Regions from separate parts of the Pseudomonas sp. MF09150 genome, predicted to be linked through region 4. Evidence: predicted binding sites of a transcription regulator. Region 4 holds the regulator's gene; each other region holds the start of a gene.
What was found. Region 4 encodes sigma-54, which starts transcription at its own class of promoters, with help from an activator protein. Its sites were predicted from a motif close to ANTGGCATNNANNTTGCTNT; they were not measured.

Region 1 (5,491 bases), on a different contig from region 4:
GTAGTCATCCAGGGTGCCGGTAATCAGCAGCGGCATGGCCAGTTCGTGCAAGCCATCGCCGCGACCGTCCTGGGGCATCAATGACAGTGAATAACTGACGTCGAGCATCCGCGCGAGGTTTTCCGCCCGCTCCAGATAACGCGACATCCAATACAGGTCCGAGGCGGTTCTACTCAACATGGCAAGCTTCCTTAATCCTCGACCACCCAGGTGTCCTTGGTTCCACCACCCTGGGAGGAGTTCACCACCAGGGAGCCTTCACGCAGCGCCACACGGGTAAGACCACCGGGCACGACACGGGTTTCACGGCCAGACAGGACAAACGGACGCAGGTCGATGTGCCGCGGAGCGATGCCGTTTTCGACAAAGGTCGGGCACGTGGACAGCGACAAGGTGGGTTGCGCGATATAGGCGTGAGGCTTGGCCTTGATCCGCGCGCGGAAGGTCTCGATTTCCGCTGCGGTAGCGGCCGGTCCCACCAGCATGCCGTAGCCCCCGGAACCCTGGGTTTCCTTGACCACCAGTTCCGGCAGATGAGCCAGCACATGGGACAATTCGTCGGGCTTGCGGCACTGCCAGGTCGGCACGTTCTTCAGGATCGGCTCTTCATCCAGATAGAACCGGATCATGTCGGTGACAAAGGGATAAACCGACTTGTCGTCGGCCACGCCGGTGCCGATGGCGTTGGCCAGCACGACATTGCCCGAACGATAGGCAGACAGCAGGCCCGGCACGCCGAGCATGGAGTCCGGGTTGAAGGCCAGCGGGTCGAGGAAGGCGTCATCCAGGCGGCGATAGATCACATCCACCGCTTTGGGGCCGTCGGTGGTGCGCATGAAGACCCGATCGTCACGCACGAACAGGTCTGCGCCTTCCACCAGTTCCACGCCCATTTCCCGCGCCAGGAACGCATGTTCGAAGAACGCGCTGTTGAAACGCCCCGGTGTCAACACCACGACACTCGGGTCATCCAGCGCGCTGGAGCTTTTCAGGGTATCGAGCAACAGGTTCGGGTAATGGTCGATTGGCGCGATGCGCTGGGCGGCGAACAGCTCGGGGAACAGACGCATCATCATCTTGCGGTCTTCGAGCATGTAGCTCACGCCGCTGGGGGTCCGCAGGTTGTCTTCGAGTACGTAATAGGTACCGTCGCCGTCGCGCACCAGATCGACTCCGGAAATATGCGAGTAGATATCGCGGTGCAGATCCAACCCCTGCATCGCCAACTGGTATTGCTCGTTGGCCAACACCTGTTCGGCAGGAATGATCCCGGCCTTGATGATCCGCTGGTCGTGGTAAAGATCGGCCAGGAACATGTTCAGTGCCTTGACCCGCTGGATGCAGCCGCGCTCGACGATCCGCCACTCACTGGCCGGAATGCTGCGGGGAATGGTGTCGAACGGAATCAGGCGCTCGGTGCCCTGCTCGTCGCCATAGAGCGTGAAGGTGATGCCGGCGCGGTGAAACAGCAGGTCGGCCTCGCGTCGCCGCTGTGCCAGAAGCTCGTCAGGGGTTTCGGCAAGCCAACGGGCAAACTCCCGGTAATGCGGGCGAACCTGGCCGCCAGCATCGTACATTTCATCAAAATAGGTGCGGATCATGCCGTACTCCTTGTCACCCGGACATCTAGGCATCGCAAGGCCCGTGCCACTGGCATAAACGCTTTGATTTCAATTAGTTGGATTAACTTCTCGGTCACACCGCACCATTGCCGTGCAGCAAACGCCCCAACTTGATCGCCCACGCTCTAATGCGAGGCAATGGCCGTGGCTATCACCAGCATAGTCAGAGTTGATTTCACTGCCCGGGCGAGGCGCTGGATAATCCGTGCATCGCGCAAAACTTCGTAACCCGGCGTGACGGAGTCGATGCCTTAAGCTTCAGGGCGTTGCCGCTGATGGGTGCTCACCACCCCGACGGCATTCCCTAATACCGCTCTTCCCTTTTGGCCACCCCTTGCAGGTGGCCTTTTTTTGCCTTGCGGAAACCAAATCGGCCAACCCGAGGGTCAGCCGATGCTGTCTTGACGCTATTCATATGCGCTATACGAGTAACCCTCGAACCTCCTGCTTCACGCCCCAACCTTCGATGATGCCGCCCAGAGGCTCGACCACCGCCTCAAAGTCCTGCTCGAAGTCGCCGATGCCGCCGTAGGTGGCGTACATCACCTTGCTTAGCTCCAGGTACCACGCGCCATCGTCGCGCACGCTGATCTGGGCATTCAAGGATTCACCGCGGAAATGTCCTGCCGCCCTGCGCGCCCGCTCCTCATCCGGGAAAATGGCGTAGAACTCGATGGGATGGAATCGTGAAAAGTCGAAGCCGCCCTCTTTCATGCGGCGCAACACGCTGGTGCTGATGTCTTCTTGATAGGCTGTGCTCATGAAACGTCCTCCTGGAACCAATGGATAGACTTTCCGTACTCCCTGTCCGCACCTAGAGGCTGCAGACGTTGCGGCAAACAGCACCGCCAGGACACAAGCATGTAGCTGACAAGACCAGACCTTAGCGATTCATTCGCTGATCTCGTTTGCAGAGTAGCGCCAAGAACCGGGCGCTGCCAAGGTCTGGTTGAGGATCAAGCGGGCGGGTGACTAAATTGCAGTAATGCCGAGGATTTGAATGCTGTTCTGTTCTTTCAGACTTTTGACTGTCGGGTCGTCGGTACGCCCCTCCAGGTCATTGAGATCCAGTTCGGCCGAAACCGGCAACAGCTTTGCGCGAATCATTCGTGCCGCCTGCTCCATGCTGGGCTGCTGTTCACAGTCGAATTGCTCCACTGACTGGACACCATGATCGTCAACGAAAGTGATTTGCCACTTTTGCATCAGTGCCTCCTCGATAAAGCCCATGGGTGGGCCTACAACATCTCGACCCTGAGGCCCGGGAAATCGTTCCACCGCTGTTGCGCATAAAAAAGACCGCCCGAAGGCGGCCTTTGGCGTGAGGCCTGGTGATGATCAAGGCTTCTCAGCGCGCTCTTTCAGCGCCTTGAGGGTATTGAACGGTGCATCGACCACGAACTTGTTGGCCAGCCAGGACGGCACGCTGCCGCCAGGCTCGGTGTGCACCTGGTAGGTCACCTCAATCTGGTCGGCACCTTTGGGCACCATTTTCCAGAAGCCTTCGACCTGGGCCACACGAACAAACCCCTTCTCTTCGGGAATGTAGGTCGGCACGCCTTCAAGCTTGCGCGTCAGGCTACCGTCAGCGCCTTCGGTGGTGGTGATATGCAGCACCGAATCACGAGCCGTGACCGGCCACGGCGTGTTGAACTGGGTGTAGGTCCAGCTCTGGTTACCTTCGTGCTTGAGCAGCTTCTGCGATTTGCACTCGTGGATCCAGCTACAGGCACCCGCTACGTCTTCCTGCAGGCTTTGCAGTTTGGCCATCGAGGTTTTGATCACGGTAACGCCGCGGTAAGCCTTGTATTTGGAACCCGCCACTTCGCTCAGGGAGACCTTGATCCCGTCCTGATCCTTGGCCGTTTGCCAATCTTCGGCCTGAGCCGTTGCTGCCAGTAACACTGTCAAACCACAGAGCGCAGCCATTCGTTGCAGCGAACCCATTGTCTTATTCCTTATTGTTGAAGTTCCGTTCATTGAAAACACTCAAGCCGCCGTCATTTGTTCCCACCAGCCAATCAACTTGATGGCTTGCTCACGGCTGTCGCCACAGACTTCGATATCCGCATGAAACGCCCCACACACGGCCGGACGCTCGGGCAGGCCGAACAACGCACACAAATGTTCGACCGACAGATGCACGCAACGTTCTCCGGCAGGCTTGCCCTGGGGCATGCCCGGAATCGGTGTGCTGATGGAAGGGGCAATGCAGCAAGCGCCACAACCTTCACGGCAGTTCATGGTGAAACGCTCCTCGCGACGAGCAAAGTATTGAAAATGACGCACAGCAAGAGTAACTGCTAAAACAGCCGTTTAAAATTACTCTAAGAACGGTTTTTGCACTGAAAGCTGTGTGACTGACCAGTCTCCGACAAAGTGTCGTTGTCAGGGGTCACACACGGGGAAGGAATTTATTGCTTGAACTCGAAATCCAGGGCCGCGCCCTCGACGTCACGCCGCTCTTCATTGCGCAACTGCAACTGCATTTCGTTGCTCAACAAACGGCCGTTGAGCTGAAACGGGCTGCTTTCCTTGGGCTTCTCACCAAACATTTGCGGCAGCAAGGGTTCGCGCTTGGGCATGGCTACCGTGCCGATGGGCTGCAGGTGCTTGACCATTTCCGGTGGCAGGCTCAGGTCGAGCTTGGCGGGCGGCAACAGGGTCTTGGCAATCTCACGCGCGGACTTGGATTTGGAAGCAATAGGCGCACGTTTTTTGGTCTTGGCCGCTTTTTTGGGCTTGGCTGCGGGTTTGGCGGCCGCAGGTTTTTTGCTCGCAGAAGGCGTATTTGCAGCCGGTTTTTTTGACCCGGAAGCCGCGCTCCGGGCACTTTCGTCCTGCGTCGGCGCCGCCAGCAGCGGGCCGGCGCCCAAGGCCGTCGACAGGCAGATCAACAGGCAGACAGCAGGATAAAAAGCTTTCATAGACAAAAAAGGGCGCAGTGAAAGGTGCCATATGCTCGCTTGTCGACAGCTTCATGACAAGCGTTGCAACCGGCGCCCCTCAAAAACCGCCAGCGGTCTCCTGACATAATTGACTGGCCAACATACCCAGCGTCATTAACGCTCGCTCGGCCTCGCGATTCCATGGCGTACCGCAATTAAGGCGGATGCAGTGGTTGAATTGCTCGGTATTACTGAAGATCAGCCCTGGCGCAATGCTGATTCCCTGCTGCAACGCACGCACGTGCAACTCTTGCGTGTTGACTCGCCCCGGCAGGCTGACCCAGAGAATGAAACCGCCAGTTGGCCGGGTAATCTGCGTGCCCTCGGGGAAATACTGCTGCACCGCCAACTGGAAGGCACTGAGATTCTTGCGGTACTCCTGACGGATATAACGTAGATGGCGATCATAACCACCGTTCTCCAGGTACGCCGCCACCCCCATCTGCGTCACGCTGCACGCCGAATGGGTACTGAACGTCTGCAGCCGCTGGATCTCCTGCTGATACTTGCCCGCGATCATCCAGCCGATGCGCACCCCCGGTGACAGGGTCTTGGAGAAGCTCGAGCAGTAGATCACCCGGTCCAGGCGGTCATAGGCCTTGAGGGCCTTGGTACGCCCAACTTCGAACATCAGTTCGCCGTAGATATCGTCCTCGACCACCTGAATGTCAAAATCCGACGCCAGGCGCAGCAACTGTTTCTGCCGCTCTTCGGGCATGGTCCCACCCAGCGGGTTACTCAGGCGCGTCGTCAGCACCAGGGCCTTGATCGACCACTGGTTGGCCGCCAGCTGCAAGGCCTCCAGGCTCATGCCCGTCGCCGGGTCACTGGGAATCTCGATAACCTTGAGCCCCAGCAGATCGGCCAGTTGCAACAGGCCGTAGTAGGTGGGCGACTCCGCGGCAATCAGGTCGCCGGGCC
Region 2 (5,491 bases), on a different contig from region 4:
CGCCAGCGACGTTTCACCCCATGCAGACCGAACCAGGCCAGGATGCCCAGGCCGGCAAACAGCCACAGTGCCAGTTGATAGCTGCCGGTGCTTTGCTTGATCGCTCCCATGCCCGCCGCCAGGGCAAAGCCGCCGATGCCGCCGGCCATGCCGATCAGCCCGGTCATCACGCCGATCTCGCGACGAAAGCGTTGTGGTACCAGTTGGAACACCGCACCGTTGCCGGCACCCAGGCCGAGCATGGTGCAGACAAACAGCGCCAGCGCCGCGTAGGAACTGGGCAGGTTGAAGCCGACTGCGGCAATGCACAGCACCGCTACGCCGTACATGCCGAGCAAGGTCCGGATGCCGCCGAAGCGATCCGCCAGGGCGCCGCCCAAGGGGCGCATCAGGCTGCCGCCAAAGACACAGGCTGCGGTGTAGTAGCCGGCGGTGACCGGGCTCAGGCCGTACTGGTCGTTGAAGTAGCCGGGCAGAGCGCTGGCCAGGCCGATAAAGCCGCCAAAGGTCACGCTGTAGAAAAACATGAACCACCAGCTGTCACGGTCGCCCAGGGCTTTGAAATAGTCCGCCATGGACTTGGCCTTGGGCCGTTCCGGCGCGTTCTTGGCCAGCCAGGCGAAAATCACCAGGGTCAGAATCAGCGGGATCAAGGCGAAGCCGAACACATTGCTCCAGCCAAAAGCCGCCGCCAGCACTGGCGCGAGCAGGGCCGCAAATACCGTCCCCGAGTTGCCGGCACCGGCAATCCCCATGGCCTTGCCCTGATGCTGCGGCGGGTACCACTGCGAAGCCAGGGGCAACGCCACGGCGAATGAAGCCCCGGCCATGCCCAGAAACACCCCCAGCAGCAGGGCCTGTTCATAACTGTGGATACCCAGTTTCCAGGCGCCGAACAGGGCACAGATCACGATCACCTGGCCGATCAGCCCGGCGGTTTTTGGCGACAGGCGATCAGCCAGCAGGCCCATGGCAAAGCGCAGCAGGGCTCCGGCCAGGATCGGTGTCGCGACCATCAGGCCGCGCTGCTGGGTGGTCAAGTGCAGGTCGGCGGCTATCTGCACTGCCAGGGGGCCGAGCAGGTACCAGACCATGAAGCTCAGGTCGAAATAGAGAAAGGCCGCGAACAGGGTCGGGGCGTGGCCGGATTTCCAGAAGCTTGAATTCATCGCGCACCTCAGCTGAAAAGAGTCTCGAAAGGAGTCATGAGCCTTCAGGTGGTGCACCGTCACGGCCGCACCACCGGCCCCGGGCTGTGGGGCCAAAACGAAAAAACGCCGCAACCCTGTCTGCCTGAGCGAAGGGTGTGCGACGTCTTTGTCGTAGGTGGGGCAACCGCCGTTGGTTACCTGCGGAGTTTCCAAAGCAAGAGCTGAGCCAATCCGGCTGAGGCGTGGGGCGGGGGCTCAGCCAAGCAGTTCACTCATGGCGATAATCTGCTCGGCTACCTGGATCAGTTTCTGCTGACGGCTCATGGCTTGGCGGCGCATCAGGGTGTAGGCCTCTTCCTCCTGGCAGTGCTTCATTTTCATCAGCAAGCCCTTGGCTAATTCGATGCGCTTGCGCTCGGCCAGCTGCTGGTCCCGCGCATGCAGCTGGGCACGCAGCGCCTGGTCACTTTCAAAGCGAGCCATGGCCACATCGAGGATCGGTTGCAGGCGTTGGGTCTGGATGCCCTCGACTATGTAGGCGCTGACACCGGACTTGATCGCCTGGCGCATCACTCCCGGGTCGTGCTCGTCGGTGAACATCACGATCGGCCGCGGCTGATCGCGGCTGACCAGCACCACTTGCTCCAGTACATCGCGGCTGGGTGACTCGGTATCGATCAGGATCACGTCCGGACGCACCGTTTCGACCCTGGCCGGCAGGTCGATGGTCAAGCCGGACTCGTCGATCACTTCGAAGCCGGCCTCGATCAGTGCCGCCTTGAGCCGGCCGACTTTTTTTGCGGTGTCATTGATCAACAGGATTCGCAACATGCTCAAGGCTCCTGTCAGCGGCTGGCGAGAAGGGGTGAGCTGTCGCTCATGGCGTGCAATTTGAAGCTGCGTGCATAGCCGCCCGGGTCTGTGCCATCCCAGATTTTGCCGTCGATCAGTTGGCTGCTGCGCATGTCCTGGCCCCAGGACGCAACACCCACCGCCGTGGCCGCCTCGCGGTACAACCCAAGCTGTTGCACCTGGCGGGCGACGTCGAGGTAGTCCGGGTCTTCGCGCAGCAGGCCCCAGCGGCGGAACTGGGTCATGAACCACATGCCATCGGACAGGTACGGCAGGTTGACCGCGCCGGCATTGTGAAAGCGCAGGGCATGGGGGTCTTGCCACTGGTTGCCGAGGCCGTCGGCATAGTCCCCCAGCAGCCGCGGCTGGATACAGTCGAGCGGGGCGTCGAGGTAGGCGCCGGCGCTGAGCAACTGCGCGGTACTTTCACGGTTTTCACGGCTTTGTTCGATAAAGCGGCTGGCCTCGAGGACCGCCATCACAAGCGCACGGGCGGTGTTGGGGTACTGCTCGACAAAGGCGCGGGTGCAGCCCAGGACTTTTTCCGGGTGGTCGGGCCAGATGGCCTGGGTGGTGGCCAGGGTAAAGCCTTGGTCCTGGCGCACCGCGCTGGCGCTCCAGGGCTCGCCGACGCAAAAGCCGTCGATGCGCCCGGCTTGCAGGTGCGCCACCATTTGCGGCGGCGGCACCACCACGCTGTCGACATCCTGCAACGGGTGGATGCCCTGGCTGGCGAGCCAGTAGTACAGCCACATGGCGTGGGTGCCGGTGGGAAAGGTCTGGGCAAAGGTCAGCTTTGCACGACGTTGGTGCACGTGCTGGTAAAGCGCTTCAGGACTGGTCACCTGCAGCCCTTGCAGCTCTCGCGACAGGTTGATGCTCTGGCCGTTCTGGTTCAGCCCCATCAACACCGCCATGTCGCTGGCATTAACGCCGCCGATGCCCAGGTGCACGGCATAAATCAGGCCGTACAGGCTGTGGGCGGCATCCAGTTCGCCGCTGACCAGTTTGTCCCGCAGGCTGGCCCACGATGCCTGGCGCTTGAGGTTCAGGGTCAAGCCATAGGGCTGGGCGAAGCCCTGGGTTGCAGCAACCACCACCGAGGCGCAGTCGGTCAGTGCCATGAACCCCAGGTCGATGGCGCTCTTCTCCGGGGCGTCGCTGCCGTTGACCCAGGCCAGCGGGCCGATTGCGAGTTCATTCATGAGCCTGACCACCTTGCAATGAAAAAGCGCCGTACCCGAGCGCCTGGCAGAGCCAGGGCGGGTGACGACGCCTTTGTCCGTATCGATAGGGGCACCCTGCCGCCGTTGGCAGAAGTACTGATGTACACCTTGGTGCAAGGCATATGCCATTCACCGCTGATTTCACTGTGCGCCTCGCGTGCAGGCCCCGGGCCCGGCTATAATCGCCGCCTTATTCGCCGCCACCGAGTCAAGCCCGCCCATGTATACCCTGGCCCGCCAGCTGTTGTTCAAACTCTCCCCGGAAACCTCCCATGATCTGTCCCTGGACCTGATCGGCGCGGGTGGGCGTTTGGGCCTCAATGGGCTGTTGTGCAAGGCGCCGGCGCAGATGCCGGTGCGGGTCATGGGGTTGGACTTTCCGAACCCGGTTGGCCTGGCTGCCGGTCTGGACAAGAACGGTGCGGCCATCGATGGTTTTGCCCAGCTGGGGTTTGGTTTTGTCGAGATCGGCACCATCACCCCGCGTGCACAGCCCGGCAACCCCAAGCCACGGATCTTCCGTCTGCCCCAAGCTGAAGCGATCATCAACCGCATGGGCTTCAACAACCTGGGCGTCGATCACTTGTTGGCGCGGGTGGCTGCAGCCAAGTATCAGGGTGTGTTGGGGATCAACATCGGCAAGAACTTCGACACCCCGGTCGAGCGCGCGGTGGATGACTACCTGATCTGCCTGGACAAGGTGTATGCCCACGCCAGTTACGTCACGGTCAACGTCAGTTCGCCCAACACCCCGGGCCTGCGCAGCCTGCAGTTCGGCGAGTCGCTCAAGCAATTGCTCGGCGCCTTGAGCGAGCGGCAGAAGGAGTTGGCGCTGCGTCACGGCAAGCATGTGCCATTGGCGATCAAGATCGCTCCGGACATGACCGATGAAGAAACCGTGGACGTGGCCCAGGCCTTGATCGAAACCGGCATGGACGCGGTGATTGCCACCAACACCACCCTGAGCCGCGCAGGCGTCGAAGGGCTGGAGCACGGTGAAGAGGCGGGCGGCCTGTCCGGTGCCCCGGTGCGCGACAAGAGCACGCACACGGTCAAGGTGCTGGCGGCCGAATTGGCCGGGCGCCTGCCGATCATTGCGGTTGGTGGTATTACCGAAGGCCAGCACGCGGCTGAAAAAATCGCTGCCGGTGCCAGTCTGGTGCAGTTGTATTCGGGGTTCATCTACAAAGGACCGGCGTTGATTCGCCAGTCGGTGGATGCCATTGCGGCATTGGCTGCGCGGCAGTCGTAACCCTCAGGCTTAAGAGCGGCGCGCCCAGGCCTGTTTGGCCTGGTGGCGGGGAGCAGTCTTTCGTCATGAATCGCGGCCAATAAAAAGGGCTCCTTCAAGGAGCCCCTGGGCCGAAGCCCGCCGTCCGGATGGGACGTGCGTGGTTAAGTCACAAGCTATTCAAGTTTTAGTGTCGGAATGGTGCCCTTATTTAGCCGACAGCGTGAAGTTCGTTGAGTCTGTGGATGCCCGCAGTGCCTGTCATACCGTCCCAATTGTCGCCGCGTCCTTCGCGCCAGCCGTTAATCCAGGCTTGACGTACCGACGGTAGAGTAAATGGGCAAAGCTCACGGGATTTGCCGTTAACGCCATAGTGATATCCGCGTACAAATGCTTTTTCCAACGGATCACGCTTAAGTCTTCTCATAGGGTGTTTCCCTCACTTGTTGACTGTACTTATGTCCTATCGACCTCTACCTGAGGTCGGGCAGAATGCTTCTGCCGTTGGTGCTCGCTGCCGGCGTGGCGAGCTTGATTGTTGACGTCATTGCGGCGTCAACCTGTGTTGAGTTCTAACCAATAGGTCACACGGTGGGAATGATCGTTTTGTCATAAGGACGTAACGATAATGCGGGTAAGGCCATAAGAACGGCTGGATGCGAACCGTTTTTATTGGGCAAAGCCTGCTGTGATGAGCCTTTGGTTAGATGACGGTGTTAATGCTTTAGTAAGAATGTCGACCTGTTGCAGTCGGGTATTATTCGACGAAGGGTCGACTTATGACATTTTGTTGCTCGACTTTTTATCTGCCTCTGCCATCTAAGCTTTTTCTACCCTTGTGGTGAGCTGGTCGGCAGGGGTGGGACGGCACACTTTCGTGCCACGCGAGCGCTCTTCAAGAAAAGCGCTTGATTGAAAACCGGGCGGACAATGCGTTGTCCGTTCACTTATGCCAAAGGCCCTGGAACTCCCATGTCGGATCGTTACGAACTCTTCCTCACTTGCCCTAAAGGCCTCGAAGGCCTGCTGAT
Region 3 (5,491 bases), on a different contig from region 4:
ATTGTCTGGCAGACCCTGCGTAACCTGATCGTCAAGGCTGCCGCTGCGCCCTTCAAACTTATTGGCGGGCTGATCGCGGGTGGAGGTTCGGAGGACCTGGGCAGCGTGTCGTTCGCCCCTGGCTCAAGCGATCTGGGCAAGGATTCGGAAGCCGCGCTGGTAAAACTTGCCAACGCACTCAAGGAGCGTCCGGCCCTCCGCCTGGAGATCGAAGGCACTGCGGCGCAGAGCAGCGATGGCCCACTGCTGGCCCAGCAACGACTGGAACGGGAATACCAGTACAACTACTACAAGATGCTCCAGCGTCGTGGGGACAAGGTGCCCGCCCAAGCGTCGCTGCTGCAAGTACCCGACAGCGAGAAGAGCCCGCTCCTCGAAGGCATTTATCGCACTCGCCTCAAGACCCAGCCGCCGGCCGAGTGGAAGGACCTGGGCAAGGAAGAACGCAGCGCAAAAATGCGTGAAGCGGTGATCAAGTTCTGGAGTGGCAGCGATGTACTGTTGCGCCAACTGGGCCAGGAGCGCGCCAGCAGCATCAAGGACTTCCTGGTGGACAAGGGCCAACTGGCCGATGACCGCGTCTACTTCATCGACGCCAACCTCGGTGAAGCCGAAAGCGATGGCCGAGTCATCACCCCGATGCACCTGGATGCGGAATAACCCCTGACTGCGCCGCAGCCTGAAGGCCGCGGTCTTTTCCCGCCGCAATAGAACAGGCCCCGACACAAAGTGCCGGGGCCTGTAATGACCACATCCTTGTGGTCTTCCGCATGAACCTTCAGGAAGCGCCAGGCGTGTTACTCAGCTCGCCCTACACCTCATCTCCCAGTCCAGGCAAGAACTCTTACTGGGCTTTCAGGCCGTCAGCGGAAACCGCTTTAACGCCTTTGATTTTCTTGGTGATGGCAACAGCGGTGGCTTTCTGCGCATCGGTCACCGCGACGGTGGACGACAGCGACACTACACCTTTGTTGGTTTCGACTTTGATGTCGGTGCCTGGGATGCCTTTTTCGGTAACCAGGTCGCTTTTAACTTTGGTGGTGATCCAGGTATCGGAGGTAGCTTCTTTAGCCTTGGTCACTTCACCGGCAGCCACAACCATCGGTGCCTGGGTGTTTTGAGTGGTCTGCGCAAATGCTGCGTTGGCCATGGTCAGGGTCAGAGCGGTAGCAGTTGCGGCAGCGATAGCGAACTTCTTCATACGAGTAACTCCTGTTTTTCTGGAAAGCCTGCGCCGTGTCCTGGCAACAGGGTTACCAGAGATATTGCAGGCGCTGTGCCAACTTCTGACAACAGATAAACCCCTTATAAAACAACAAGTTATAAAAACAGTAAAAATCCGGAATCATGCAATTTGCATGACACCCTGCAGATCTGCGTGCAAGTTGCGGTTTCTTGCTCAACCTTAACCGTCTGAAATCGCGAAACTTTCCCTGCGCCCTGGATTCCGGCCGTATCTGAACCGGAAGACCGGCTTGGCGCGCCCCATGCCCCAGCGGGCGCGACATCCGCAGTTCGTTCCCGGCGTTACATCATGCGCCGCCGGCCGTGCAGCCCTTGGGCGCGTAGTCCGCCCCTACCGTGGTGTTGCACAGCCACCCGGACGTGTTGGTACGACTCAGGGTCAGGGTCTGGTTCAGCACCGGGCCCGGTGCGTTGAGGATGGTGCAGGCAATCACGCCCTCGCCACTGGCCGCCGTGCCGCTGGCGGTCATGCGGCAATTGGTGGTGAGGGCCGTACCGCCGACCAGTTCAAGGGTCGGGTCACTGCCCTGGTTGAGCTGATCTTCGAAATTGACCTTCAGCGCCGAGGCTTCGGCCAATGCCGCCACCACCTTGGCCCGAGCCTGGTATTTGGAATACAGCGGCAGGGCAAAGGTGGCCAGGATGCCGATGATGGCGACCACCACCAGCAATTCAATCAGGGTAAAGCCCTTCTGACTCTTCATGGACAAGCTCCAAGCATGAACGGGAATGTCATGACCTGAAGTGCTTGAAGCATGGCCTGTGCCAGCACCTGAAAGCCCGTAGATCAAGGCGTGCAGCGGGGATGGCCGATGGCTTTCATCACAAGGAGTCGCACAAACTGACAATTTTCGTCAGCCGCCAGCCTGGGGCCGAGGGTATTTGCTGGCTAGGCTTGCACAGGAAAACGGCCCAGGGAGGCGCCGTTCCCCAGCGCTCAGGAACATCTCGGGGCAATCACGATCTATCAGGCGGTCGGCGCGACCTTAAAGGCGTCACACCCATTGCCTGCGGCCCGGAATAGTCCAAAGGCGCCAGCAAGGACCGAACCATGGCGGTAAAAGCAGCAAGAGTCAGTGTCTACGCCTGGGAAGGCCGCGACCGAAACGGACGCAAGCTGAGCGGCGAGTTGACCGGACACAATCCGGCACTGATCAAGGCGCAATTGCGTCAGCAAGGAATCAACCCGGGGCGGGTGCGGAAAAAGCCAGTGGCGCTGCTCAGCAGCGGCAAAGCCATCGTTGCGCGGGATATCGTACTGTTCACCCGGCAGATGGCGACCATGATGAAAGCCGGGGTACCGCTGCTACAGTCGTTCGATATCATCGCCGAGGGCTTCGACAAGCCGCGCATGCGCAATCTGATCCACGCGCTCAAGCGTGAAATCGAAGCCGGCAACAGCTTTGCCGGGGCCCTGCGCAAACATCCCCGGCAGTTCGACGATCTGTATTGCAACCTGGTGGATGCCGGCGAGCAAGCCGGCGCCCTGGACACCCTGCTGGAACGGGTAGCCACCTACAAGGAAAAAAGCGAAAGCCTCAAGGCCAGGATCAAAAAGGCCATGACCTATCCCTTGGCGGTCATCTGCGTCGCCTTGATCGTCAGCGGCATTTTGCTGGTCAAGGTGGTGCCGCAATTTCAGTCGATGTTCGCCGGGCTGAATACCCAACTGCCGGCTTTTACCCAGGCCGTCATCGGGCTCTCGCAGTTTATGCAGGAGCGCTGGTGGCAAATGCTGCTGGCTGGTGCCCTTGCGTTGCTCGCGGCGCGCTACGGCTATCGGCGTTTCCAGGGACTGCGCGACTGGCTGGATGTCAGCCTGCTGAAGCTGCCACTGGCCGGGCCGCTGTTGTACAAGTCGGCGGTGGCGCGTTACGCCCGGACCCTGGCCACCACCTTTGCTGCCGGTGTGCCCCTGGTGCAGGCCCTGGATTCGGTAGCCGGCGCCACCGGCCACAGCCAGTTCAAAAAAGCGGTGCAGCAGGTCAAGGAGGATGTGGCCAGCGGCATGCAACTGAACTTCGCCATGCGCACCTGTGGAATGTTCCCTACTATGGCGATCCAGATGACGGCGATCGGCGAAGAATCCGGCGCCCTGGACTCCATGCTGGAAAAAGTGGCGACCTACTATGAAGCCGAGGTCGACAACTTGGTCGACACCCTCACCAGCCTCATGGAGCCCTTTATCATGGTGATCTTGGGCAGCATCGTCGGCGGCCTGGTGGTGGCCATGTACCTGCCCATCTTTCAACTCGGCACAGCGATCTGAGCATGTCTTTGACTGAAGTTCTGGCCATCTACCCATTGGCCTTCGTGTTATCCGCGCTGATTCTCGGGCTGCTGATCGGCAGCTTCCTCAATGTGCTGGTCTGGCGCCTGCCCAAAATGCTCCAGCGCGACTGGCAGGCCCAGGCCCATGAAGTGCTGGGTCTGCCCGAGCAGTCGCCAGCGCCGACCTATAACCTGCTGTTGCCGCACTCCCACTGCCCGCACTGCGCCCACCAGATCCGCGCCTGGGAGAACATCCCGCTGCTCAGCTACCTGCTGCTGCGCGGGCGTTGCTCACAGTGCGCAGCCAGGATCAGCCCACGCTATCCGCTTACCGAGCTGGCTTGCGGCCTGCTGTCGGCCTTTATTGCCTGGCATTTCGGGTTTGGCTGGCAGGCCGGTGTGGTGCTGCTGCTCACGTGGGGGCTGCTGACGCTGAGCCTGATCGACGCCGAGCATCAACTGCTGCCTGACGTGCTGGTATTGCCCCTGTTGTGGCTGGGGCTGATCGTCAACAGTTTCGGGCTGTTCGTCAGCCTGGACGATGCGCTGTGGGGCGCCGTGCTTGGTTATATGTGCCTGTGGTCGGTGTACTGGCTGTTCAAACTGCTGACCGGCAAGGACGGCATCGGCCATGGCGACTTCAAGCTGCTGGCCATGATTGGTGCATGGGGCGGCTGGCAGAGCCTGCCACTGACCATCATGCTGGCGTCGCTGGTGGGAGCCTTGGTGGGGGCGCTGATGCTGCGCTGGCGCAATGCGCAAACCTCGACCCCGATCCCCTTCGGGCCTTTTCTGGCAATTGCCGGCTGGATTGCCTTGCTCTGGGGTGGTCAAATAACCGACCTCTATTTGCAGTTTGTCGGGCTCCAATGACTAACCCTGTAACCAAACCCTGGATTCTTGGCCTCACCGGCGGCATCGGCAGTGGCAAAAGCGCTGCGGCGCAACATTTTATCGACCTGGGCATCCATGTCGTGGACGCCGATCACGCCGCTCGTTGGGTGGTGGAGCCCGGACGTCCGGCCCTGGCGCGCATCGCTGAACATTTCGGCGCAGGCGTGCTGCAGGCTGACGGCCAGTTGGACCGAGCCGCCCTGCGCAAGCTGATTTTTGAAGTCCCGGAGCAGCGACGCTGGCTCGAAGCCCTGCTGCACCCGTTGATCGCCGAGGAAATCGTCGTCCACTTGGCGCGTGCACAATCGCCCTATGCAATCCTGGTGTCGCCGCTGCTGATCGAGTCCGGCCAGGCGGCAATGACTCAGCGGGTGCTGGTGATCGATGTCCCGCAACAGCTGCAAATCGAGCGCACCCTGCAGCGCGACCAGATCAGCGAACAGCAGATCCAGGCGATTCTCAAGGCCCAGGCCAGCCGCGAAGAGCGTCTGCGCCATGCCGACGATGTGCTGGCCAACGACCGCGACCTTGCCTGGTTGCACAGTGAGGTCGAGCGCCTGCACCACTTTTATCTAACTTTGCGTGGAGGCCAGTCATGAGCCAACCCCTGACCGTAGAATGCCCAACCTGTGGCGCCCCCGTTGAATGGACCGCCGAGAACAGCAACCGGCCGTTCTGCTCGGACCGTTGCAAACTGATCGACCTGGGTGCCTGGGCGTCCGAAGAACACAAGATTCCGGTCAGCCCGGACGCCGAAGACGAATTGTTCTCCGAAGACCTGCCGCCCCGCGCCCACTGAACCCCGGCTGCATCGTTCTAAGGACGCATAAACCCGTAATCCTGCTGGTCGTCGAGGTTCTCCGCGAGAAACTGCAATTCGTCGGCCAGGTCCTCAATACTGCGTACGCTCTTGCTCTGCTGCACCACCGCGCTGAGCAGGGCGCGCAGGCTCAGGCCCGGCTCAAAGCCCTGCTCCTGGGCCTGCTCCAGATTCTTGCGCATTTCCTGCCTTGCCCATTCGTAGACACTCATGACCGTACTCCAGAAATTTTCCAGAGCATGAGACGGCGCCTGGCCGACG
Region 4 (5,491 bases):
CTGACCGACGGTCGCCTGTACTTCCTCGAAGACGGCAGCGAGTTCAAGACCTTCAACACCCTCGACGGCCAGGGCATCAAGATGCTGATGGCCGCTGGCGTGCAGACCGCAATCATCAGCGGACGCAAGACCCCGGTGGTCGAGCGCCGGGCCAAGAACCTGGGAATTCCCCATCTGTACCAAGGCCGCGAAGACAAGCTGGTGGTACTCGACGAGCTACTTGGCCAACTCGGCCTAAGCTATGACCAGGTCGCCTACCTCGGTGACGATCTGCCGGACTTGCCGGTAATCCGCCGCGTCGGCCTGGGCATGGCCGTGGCCAATGCTGCAAGTTTCGTCCGCGAACACGCCCACGGCATCACCCAGGCCCGTGGCGGCGAAGGTGCCGCGCGCGAATTTTGCGAGCTGATCCTGCGCGCCCAAGGCAGCCTTGAAGCGGCCAACGCCGCCTACTTATAGAGCCTTTTATGCTGAGCAAAAAGATTCGCAACATTCTGCTGTTCGGGGTCCTTGCCGCGTTGTTCGCGGCAGTCGGCTATTGGAATATCAGTCCGGAACGCTTCCTCGACAAGCCAGTGGCACAGGTCGACGAGAGCGCCATCGACTATTACGCGGTCAACGCCCGCAGCGTGCAGTACCTGCCGGACGGCAAAATGCAGTACGAGATGACGTCCGACAAGGTCGAGCACCTGAAGGCCACCGAAGTCACCCTGCTGACCAAGCCGGACCTGCAGATGTACCGCGGCACCACCTTCCCCTGGCATGTCCAGAGCGAACGCGGCGAGGTCAATCCGGACGGCACTGAAGTCGAGCTGATCGATTCGGTACGGGTCGCACGCACCGATGAGAAAAATCGCACGGTACTGATTACCACTACCCGCATGACAGTATTCCCGCAGAAGCAATATGCGCAGACCGAGCAAGCCGTTAGAATCGACGGCGCCGGGGGCGTGACTACGGCCAAGGGAATGAAAGCGTATTTGAAAGACGGCAGGATGAACCTGCTATCGAACGTAAGAGGACAGTATGAGGCTCGTTAAAACCCTCCCTATTTTGCTCAGTCTGGGCGCAGCACTGGGAAGCGTGAGCGCCTGGGCTCTGCCGAACGATAGCCAACAACCTATCCGTATTCAGGCCGATGACGCGCAACTCGATGACCGCCAGGGCATCGCCACCTACAAGGGCGATGTGATCATCACCCAGGGCTCGATGAAGATCACCGGCAATACCGTGACCATCACCCGCACCGCGTCCGGTGAAATCGACGTGGTGACCTCGGTGGGCAACCTGGCGTATTTCGAGCAGTTGCAGAAAGCCACCGACCCCAAACCGGTACAGGCCTACGCCGTGACCATTCAGTACCACGCTGCGCAAAACCGCATCGTACTGATCGACAAGGCCAAGGTGATCAACGACGGCAACACCACCGAAGGCGAGAAAATCGTCTACGACACCGTCAAGCAGGTCGCCAACGCCGGTCGCGCCAATGGCAGCTCGGTCACCGCGCCACGTCCGCGGATCGATATGGTCATCCAGCCGAAAAAGAAAACTGACGAGCAAAAGGCCCAGTAATGGCAACTCTGAAAGCTCAGCATCTGGCCAAGAGCTACAAGAGCCGTCAGGTCGTGCGTGACGTCAGCCTGTCCATCGACAGCGGTCAGATCGTCGGCCTGCTCGGCCCCAACGGCGCCGGCAAGACCACCTGCTTCTACATGATCGTCGGCCTGGTCCAGGCCGATCAGGGCCGTGTGCTGATCGACGACCTCGACGTCAGCCACCAGCCCATGCACGGCCGCGCCCGTGCCGGCATCGGCTACCTGCCCCAGGAAGCGTCGATCTTTCGCAAGCTGTCGGTCGCCGACAACATCATGGCCATCCTCGAGACCCGCAAGGAGCTCGACAAGGCCGGCCGCCGCAAGGAACTGGAAAGCCTGCTCCAGGAGTTCCACATCCACCACATTCGCGACAACCTCGGCATGAGCCTGTCCGGTGGTGAACGCCGCCGGGTGGAAATCGCCCGCGCCCTGGCCACATCGCCGAAATTCATCCTGCTCGACGAACCTTTCGCCGGCGTGGACCCGATCTCGGTCGGCGACATCAAGCAGATCATCCATCACCTCAAGGCCAAGGGCATTGGTGTACTGATCACCGACCACAATGTCCGGGAAACCCTCGATATCTGCGAAACCGCCTACATCGTCAGCGACGGTCAGCTGATCGCCGAGGGCACGCCCGAAACCATCCTGGCCAACGAATTGGTCAAGGAAGTGTATCTGGGCCATGAGTTCCGCCTGTAAGCACTGAGGTGTTTGGCTAGTCGCCAGAGCGCCACCTTCAATAAATCCCTACAAATTTTATTGTTACCGCGCTCTAGGCAAACACTTCAGTTTCAGGCATATAATTTGCTTATGTTTGGCGCTCACGCGCCCTGTAGTGGATGGCGCATGTGCGCCGGCGAATAAGGTGTTAAGCCCCTGCCATGAAACCATCGCTAGTCCTGAGAATGGGCCAGCAGCTGACGATGACACCGCAGCTGCAACAGGCCATCCGCCTGCTCCAATTGTCGACCCTGGACCTGCAACAGGAAATCCAGGAGGCCTTGGAGTCCAATCCGATGCTCGAACGCCAGGAAGAAGGCGACGACTTCGACAACACCGACCCTCTGGCCGACAACGCCGAGCAAAAACCCAACACCGACATCCAGGAACCCTCCTACCAGGAAACCGCCCCCACGGTGGACAACCTCGAGGACGGCGAGTGGAACGAGCGCATTCCCAACGAATTGCCGGTGGATACCGCCTGGGAAGACGTTTACCAGACCAGCGCCAGCAGCCTGCCCAGCAACGATGACGACGAGTGGGACTTCACCACCCGCACCTCGGCCGGCGAAAGCCTGCAGAGCCACCTGCTGTGGCAACTGAACCTGGCGCCGATGTCCGACACCGACCGCCTGATTGCCGTAACCCTGATCGACTGCATCAATAACCAGGGCTACCTGGACGAAACCCTCGAGGAAATCCTCGAAGCCTTCGATCCGGAGCTGGACATCGAGCTGGACGAGATCGAAGCCGTCCTGCACCGCATCCAGCAATTCGAGCCGGCCGGCATCGGCGCACGCACCCTGGGTGAGTGCCTGTTGCTGCAACTGCGCCAGCTGCCAGCCAAGACGCCTTGGCTGAGCGAGGCACAACGCCTGGTCAGCGACTACATCGACCTGCTGGGCAGCCGCGACTACAGCCAACTGATGCGCCGCATGAAGCTCAAGGAAGACGAGCTGCGCCAGGTCATCGAACTGGTACAGAGTCTGAACCCGCGTCCCGGCTCGCAGATCGAGTCTGCCGAGGCCGAGTACGTGGTCCCTGACGTGATCGTACGCAAGGACAACGAGCGCTGGCTGGTCGAGCTGAACCAGGAATCAGTACCGCGCCTGCGGGTCAACCCGCAGTACGCAGGCTTCGTGCGCCGTGCCGACAGCAGCGCCGACAACACTTTCATGCGCAATCAGCTGCAAGAGGCCCGCTGGTTCATCAAGAGCCTGCAAAGCCGCAACGAAACCCTGATGAAAGTCGCGACCCAGATCGTCGAGCATCAGCGCGGCTTCCTCGAGTACGGCGACGAAGCGATGAAGCCTTTGGTCCTGCACGACATCGCCGAAGCGGTGGGCATGCACGAATCGACGATTTCCCGGGTGACCACGCAAAAATTCATGCATACCCCACGGGGTATTTATGAACTGAAATACTTTTTCTCCAGCCACGTAAGTACCTCCGAAGGCGGTGAATGCTCGTCCACGGCGATTCGCGCGATCATCAAAAAACTGGTGGCCGCGGAAAATCAGAAAAAGCCGTTGAGTGACAGCAAGATCGCTGGTTTACTGGAGGCACAAGGCATTCAGGTAGCCCGTCGTACCGTCGCCAAGTACCGCGAATCCCTTGGGATCGCGCCTTCCAGCGAACGGAAGCGGTTGATGTAACCGCCGGGCTCGCCACAGCGTTCCAGTGGCAGGCAACCCAGCCTGCCGCTTTATGCACTGGCAACGAAGGAGAAGCTGTATGCAAGTCAACATCAGTGGACACCAACTGGAAGTGACCGAGCCCCTGCGCGCCTACATCGGCGAAAAACTCGACCGACTGGAGCGGCACTTTGACAAGATTACCAATGTGCAGGTAACGATGGCTGTCGAGAAACTGAAGCAGAAAATCGAAGCCACCCTGCACATCCACGGTGGGGAGGTTGTCGCCAATGCAGAACATGACGATATGTATGCCGCGATCGACCTGCTCACGGATAAGCTGGACCGCCAACTGAAAAAGCATAAGGAAAAGCAACTCCACCTTCTCCAAGGCACGGGTCGCTAACACTCCCCTCCCATGATCCGACTTGAAAGTATCCTGACCCCCGGCCGTTCCCTCGTGAACGTGCCGGGCGGCAGTAAAAAACGCGCCCTCGAACAAATTGCCAACCTGATCAGCCGTGAAGTGCCGGATCTGGAGATGCAGGATGTCTTCGAGAGCCTGATTGCCCGTGAAAAACTCGGTTCCACCGGTTTTGGCAACGGCATCGCCATTCCCCATTGCCGCCTCAAAGGCTGCGAGTCGCCCATCAGTGCGTTGATGCACCTGGACGCTCCCATCGATTTCGACGCCATCGACGGCGCTCCGGTCGACCTGCTGTTCGTACTGCTGGTCCCCGAAGCTGCCACCGATGCGCACCTGGAACTGCTGCGGCAGATCGCCAGCATGCTTGATCGCAAGGAAGTGCGTGACAGGCTGCGCAGCGCCGACAGCAACCAAGCCCTGTATCAGGTAGTCCTGGACGAGCAGAACGGTCAGTAACCATGCGCTTGATCATTGTCAGCGGCCGCTCCGGCTCCGGTAAAAGTACCGCCCTCGCTGTCCTGGAGGATAACGGCTACTACTGCATCGACAACTTGCCGGCAGGCCTGCTGCCGGAGTTGGCCGAGCGTGCGTTGATCCACACCGAGCTGGCGCAACCGCTGGTGGCGGTATCGATCGATGCGCGCAACCTGCCAAGCCACTTGTCACGCTTCCCCGAGCTGTTGGAAGAAGTGCGCAGCCGGCACATCCAGTGCGATGTGCTGTACCTGGACGCCGACGAGGAGACCCTGCTCAAGCGGTTCTCGGAAACCCGTCGCCGCCACCCGCTGAGCAGCGCCAATCGCTCCCTGGCCGAGGCGATTCAGGACGAAACCCAACTCCTGGGCCCGATCGTCGACCTGGCCGACCTGACCATCAACACCACTAATCTGAACCTGTATCAGCTGCGCGACACCATCAAGTTGCGCCTGCTGAACCAGCCGGAGCCGGGCACCGCGTTTTTGGTGGAGTCCTTTGGCTTCAAGCGGGGCATGCCGGTGGATGCCGACCTGGTGTTCGACGTGCGCTGCCTGCCCAACCCCTACTGGAAGCCCGAATTGCGCGACCAGTCAGGACTGGACCAGCCTGTAGCCGATTATCTGGCCGCACAGCCC

Region 1: a site for sigma-54 is predicted at 1,633-1,652, ahead of AC19YX_RS07645 (circularly permuted type 2 ATP-grasp protein). Genes of this name have one in related genera too.
Region 2: a site for sigma-54 is predicted at 3,340-3,359, ahead of AC19YX_RS07395 (CmpA/NrtA family ABC transporter substrate-binding protein). Genes of this name have one in related genera too.
Region 3: a site for sigma-54 is predicted at 1,996-2,015, ahead of AC19YX_RS28950 (pilin). Genes of this name have one in related genera too.

What each region holds. Positions count from the first base shown of each region.
Region 1 is NZ_JCBCUS010000001.1:1,712,734-1,718,224, forward strand. It holds gene AC19YX_RS07640 (alpha-E domain-containing protein) at 1-180, opposite strand, end outside; gene AC19YX_RS07645 (circularly permuted type 2 ATP-grasp protein) at 192-1,601, opposite strand; gene AC19YX_RS07650 (ribonuclease E inhibitor RraB) at 2,043-2,384, opposite strand; gene AC19YX_RS07655 (hypothetical protein) at 2,595-2,852, opposite strand; gene AC19YX_RS07660 (START domain-containing protein) at 2,961-3,569, opposite strand; gene AC19YX_RS07665 (YkgJ family cysteine cluster protein) at 3,612-3,866, opposite strand; gene AC19YX_RS07670 (translation initiation factor 2) at 4,037-4,549, opposite strand; gene AC19YX_RS07675 (aminotransferase-like domain-containing protein) at 4,629-5,491, opposite strand, start outside.
Region 2 is NZ_JCBCUS010000001.1:1,653,718-1,659,208, reverse strand. It holds gene AC19YX_RS07405 (nitrate/nitrite transporter) at 1-1,169, opposite strand, end outside; gene AC19YX_RS07400 (ANTAR domain-containing response regulator) at 1,407-1,982, opposite strand; gene AC19YX_RS07395 (CmpA/NrtA family ABC transporter substrate-binding protein) at 1,997-3,208, opposite strand; gene AC19YX_RS07390 (quinone-dependent dihydroorotate dehydrogenase) at 3,450-4,481, shown strand; gene rmf (ribosome modulation factor) at 4,672-4,887, opposite strand; gene rlmKL (bifunctional 23S rRNA (guanine(2069)-N(7))-methyltransferase RlmK/23S rRNA (guanine(2445)-N(2))-methyltransferase RlmL) at 5,433-5,491, shown strand, end outside.
Region 3 is NZ_JCBCUS010000010.1:39,674-45,164, forward strand. It holds gene AC19YX_RS28940 (DUF748 domain-containing protein) at 1-660, shown strand, start outside; gene AC19YX_RS28945 (BON domain-containing protein) at 845-1,201, opposite strand; gene AC19YX_RS28950 (pilin) at 1,533-1,949, opposite strand; gene AC19YX_RS28955 (type II secretion system F family protein) at 2,297-3,514, shown strand; gene AC19YX_RS28960 (prepilin peptidase) at 3,517-4,389, shown strand; gene coaE (dephospho-CoA kinase) at 4,386-5,009, shown strand; gene yacG (DNA gyrase inhibitor YacG) at 5,006-5,209, shown strand; gene AC19YX_RS28975 (hypothetical protein) at 5,227-5,442, opposite strand.
Region 4 is NZ_JCBCUS010000005.1:468,490-473,980, forward strand. It holds gene AC19YX_RS21110 (KdsC family phosphatase) at 1-459, shown strand, start outside; gene lptC (LPS export ABC transporter periplasmic protein LptC) at 468-1,040, shown strand; gene lptA (lipopolysaccharide transport periplasmic protein LptA) at 1,027-1,572, shown strand; gene lptB (LPS export ABC transporter ATP-binding protein) at 1,572-2,297, shown strand; gene AC19YX_RS21130 (RNA polymerase factor sigma-54) at 2,480-3,973, shown strand; gene hpf (ribosome hibernation-promoting factor, HPF/YfiA family) at 4,053-4,358, shown strand; gene ptsN (PTS IIA-like nitrogen regulatory protein PtsN) at 4,371-4,835, shown strand; gene rapZ (RNase adapter RapZ) at 4,838-5,491, shown strand, end outside.